DNA from 2 places in the Ammoniphilus soli genome. Region 1 is predicted to be linked to the other one. Evidence: predicted binding sites of a transcription regulator. Region 1 holds the regulator's gene; the other holds the start of a gene.

Evidence for each region. Region 1 encodes CtsR, which represses protease genes until heat stress. Its sites were predicted from a motif close to ATGGTCAATAAAGGTCAAACA; they were not measured.
Region 2: the regulator CtsR is predicted to act here: its motif matches at 1,384-1,404, upstream of ABLT31_RS09355 (ATP-dependent Clp protease ATP-binding subunit).

The regions. Positions count from the first base shown of each region.
Region 1 covers NZ_JBEGDL010000019.1:89,572-91,777, forward strand. Annotated here, with positions in the region: gene ABLT31_RS26515 (protein arginine kinase) at 1-428, opposite strand, end outside; gene ABLT31_RS26520 (UvrB/UvrC motif-containing protein) at 447-965, opposite strand; gene ABLT31_RS26525 (CtsR family transcriptional regulator) at 962-1,441, opposite strand; gene ABLT31_RS26530 (HAD family hydrolase) at 1,544-2,206, opposite strand, start outside.
Region 2 covers NZ_JBEGDL010000003.1:335,307-337,512, reverse strand. Annotated here, with positions in the region: gene ABLT31_RS09355 (ATP-dependent Clp protease ATP-binding subunit) at 1-1,298, opposite strand, end outside; gene ABLT31_RS09350 (PQQ-dependent sugar dehydrogenase) at 1,504-2,206, shown strand, end outside.

The DNA of each region.
Region 1 (2,206 bases):
GACATGTCCCAAGCTTCCTTAAGTTGAAATCCTGGGAATAAGCATTGGATACGGAGATGATCTTCTTCATTCACCATAATGCTGACCGCTTCGTTTTCACTCAAGATCACCGCACCATGGCGAGACTCATCAGCTAGATGGGGGCTAATTAAATGTTTTTCAACTAAGACCCTTTTTTCCAGCCTTGATACATCATTCAAACTCAGCTTTTCGAAACGGTCAAGCGCTTGAAAATCATCCGTATTAATGACTTCTGACACCTTACGGATCACTTCTCTCGCTTGACTTTCCGTAGCTAGCATGGGAAAGGGATGTTCACGCAAATTTCTTGCTAAGCGAACCCGACTGCTTATGACGATATCGGAGTCGGGACCTTCTCCACTCATCCATTCGCTTACCGCTTTTTCAAGGAATCGCTGCAACGACATCGATGCTCCTCCTTTACCTTAAGAATTAGCAAGCTGCTTTTCAAGCTTTTTGATTTGATCCCGAATGGCTGCTGCTTGTTCAAATTCTTCTGCTGCCACTTTTTCTTGAAGCATGGTCTTTAACTGATTAATTTCCTTATTGATCCTGATTTTTCCTCCTGATCTTTGAGGAACTTTTCCGCTATGCTCCATACTGCCGTGGATTCGCCGAAAAAGAGGATCAAGCCTTCCTGCAAAACTGGAATAGCAATCAACGCAACCGAATCGGCCGCTCTTGCTGAATTGCGAGTAAGTTAATCCGCATGTCTCGCAACGCAAGGGCTTCTCCGCGCTGACCCCGCCAATGGAGCTTCCATGTTCAAAATTGATTAAACCAGAAAGCAGGTGATGGATCGAGAAATTACCCGATGGCCCTCCGAACATCTCTCCTTTTTCCGAGGCGCAAACTTCGCAGAGATGGGATTCGGTTTTTTCTCCGTTTAGTATTTTAGTAAAATGCAGTGTTGCTGGACGTTCTCCGCATTCCTGACAAATCATGATGACTCCCCTCCATTGTGCATAAAGATCTGAGTAATCATCGCCCGCATAATCGCCGCCCGAAGGTGATCCCGAATGCCGAGCTCAAAAGACAAGACTTCCCGGGATATGGCAGCTTTCATGATTTGGGCTTCCCTCGCTGAAATGAACCCGTCTTCTTCTAACCGAATCAAGATATTTTCCGCAGTGGACTGGTTAATCGAGCTGCCGACCATCTCCATTAGAAGCTCATAAAAGTTCTTGCTTCCGGAGATCTCCACCTTGCGGATGCGAATATATCCACCGCCTCCCCGTTTGCTTTCAACCATATACCCTTTCTCTACAGAAAAACGAGTACTGATCACATAGTTGATCTGTGAGGGGACGCACTGGAATTGATCCGCTAATTCACCGCGTTGGATTTCAATAATTCCGCTCCGACTTTCTTGCAAGATGGATTTGAGGTGTTGTTCAATGATGTCAGAGATATTTCGCACGGATCCACCTCCTCACACTCATCGCTTCCTTTGACTTTGACTTTCTTTGACTTTAATTATAGTATCAATTCGCCATTTTCGCAACTATCTTCCATACCTATTTTAGCCCATCTTGACACTTGTTAATCTTTTTTCAATGATTTCGACTATCTCAGAAAAATCCTTAATAATTACGTCCGCCTCGGCGAGCTCCCCTTGATTGGAAAAACCAAAAGCACACCCTATAGTATAAAGACCATTCGCCTTACCAGCTTGAATATCTGATTTTCGATCTCCAACCATTACGGCTTGGGAAATGCCATAATCATTCAATAGCTTGGCCACAAGATCATCCTTGCTTTCTGTCTGAAATCTCCCCGCACTGTATAAATCTTCAAACCAGTCTGTGATATGAAAACAGTCGCAAACCCCTTTTATATATTCATCTAAGCCATTGCTGGCGATAAATAATGGGATGTTTTGTTCTTTTAGCTTTTGCAGGTTTTCTTTGACTCCCGGATATAGGTGTGTCTTTCCTTCCTTTAATATTTCCAATTCATATTTCAACATCATGCGGTCTGCTTTTTTCTTGATTTCTTCAGACTTTCCCGGAAGAAGCTTATTCCATATTTCCTCAAGGGTCATACCGAATACATCGGTTATTTCCTTATCTGTAGGCATGCGGTCTTGGAAGGAGCCGTCTTCCTTTAACTTCTCAAAAGTTTTCTTAAAAGCCGGAACTGCCACTTCTTCTGTTTTGAGCAACGTGCCGTCCATGTCAAATAT
Region 2 (2,206 bases), on a different contig from region 1:
TGGCTTACAGCATGCGGCTGACCGATGACCTTATTCTCTAAATGTTCAGCAAGATTTTTCATTTTCGCTTGCTCATCACGTTGCAGCTTTCTCACAGGTATACCTGTTTTACGCTCAATGATTTCTTGAATATCTTCCACTGTCACAAGGGGATGTTCTTCCTGGCGATCTAATTGCTCCATTTGTTGAAGAAGCTGGGCTTCTTCATCGCGCAGCTTGGCCGCGCGTTCATAGTCTTCTTTTTCGGTAGCTTCTTTTTTCTCCACGTGGAGCTGCTCAAGCCGCGCTTGCCATTCTTCTTTCCTCTGTCCGGAGGTAGAGCGCAGATTTAGCTTAGAACCAGCTTCGTCCAAGAGATCAATCGCTTTGTCCGGCAGATATCGATCTTGAATATATCGCTGGGATAATTCTACACATGCGGCAATGACTTCATCCGAATACGTGACATGGTGATAGGATTCATATTTGGGGCGAATCCCCTTTAGTATATGGATAGCTTCCTCTGCTGTCGGCTCTTTGACAATGACAGGCTGGAACCGGCGTTCTAAGGCGGCATCTTTTTCAATCTTGCGATATTCTTTCAATGTTGTAGCTCCAACGATTTGCAATTCTCCGCGAGCTAGTGCAGGCTTTAGGATATTGCCGGCATCCATTGAGCCTTCGGCAGATCCTGCACCTACCAGAAGATGAACTTCATCCACGAATAGGATGACGTTCTTTCGATTTTGCAATTCACTGATGATTTGCTTCATTTTTTCTTCAAATTGACCGCGAATGCCTGTTCCGGCCACAAGAGAGGAGACATCCAGGGTATATACAATTTTATTGAGAAGTTTTGATGGAACTTTTCCTTCGGTTATTCTTAAGGCTAATCCCTCTGCTATAGCTGTTTTACCTACGCCTGGTTCGCCGATTAAAACCGGGTTGTTTTTATTTCGGCGATTCAGGATTTCAATGACGCGATCGATTTCTTGATCACGTCCAATGACAGGGTCAATAAGTCCTGCTTTGGCGGCATCGGTTAGATTTCGTCCTACTTCATTCAAGATTCCGCTTTGCCCGGATGCGTAGGGTTGTGATTTATCCTTTGCCATGGATGGATCCATTGATAATTTACCCAAACCTTTAAAGAATTCGTCGAATCCGGGAAATTGAGTAAAAGAGTTAGAGAAACCTCCAGTTTTTAGCCCTGCTTTTGTATAGCAATCATAGCAGAGGTAAAATTTTTGAACTTTATCTTGTCGTCTGATATTCATAAAGATCTCAGCCTTGTTTTGATGGCAACCTTGGCAATGCATGTGCCTTACCTCCTTTATATGAATTCAACAATATATATAAACTAAAGAGCGTTATGGTTTGATATAAGCTATTGTAGGTTAGAAGGATTTGACCTTCTTTGACCTATCGCTATCTTGATTATAGTTTGACCTTCTTTGACGTTCAATAGTAAAATATTGCTAACAGGAAAGCTGAATGGTTTAACTTTAGGAAGGGGAGAGGGATTTGAGCTTAAGAAGAGCTGTATTGATGCTCACGGTACTGGTTCTGACTGCTTGTACGAACCAATCGATAGAGCGTGAATCCAAAGGAGGAATTCCGTATACAGTTGAGACGCTGGCTGAAGGGCTGGATGTACCCTGGGAGATGGATATAGCGGCTGATGGGCGAATCTTTTTCACGGAACGGCCTGGTTCTATTCGGGTGATTGTAAACGAGGAAGTTCTTCCCGAGCCAGTGATCCGATTTGATGCTCCTTTTCACAGTGAAGGGGAGGGAGGGCTTCTTGGGTTGGCACTCGACCCTCAATTCGAGGAAAATCATTACTTATACGTGTACCATACCTATGAGAAGGATGGTGAAATTCTTAATCGCGTGCTTCGATTGAAGGAGCAAGATAATCGGGCAACGGTTGACCGGGTTTTGCTGGATGGCCTGGCCGGTGAAAGAAATCATAACGGAGGGCGAATTAAAATTGGGCCGGACGGGTATTTATACATTACTGTCGGGGACCGATATGAGCCGGAACTGGCTCAGCAAGAGCAAAGCTTAGGAGGGAAGATTCTCCGTATCGGATTGGATGGTACGATTCCTTACGATAATCCGTTTCCAGGTTCGCCAGTATACAGCTATGGACATCGGAACCCGCAAGGATTGGCCTGGCATCCCGAAACAAGCCAGCTTTATGCTTCGGAGCACGGTCAATCGG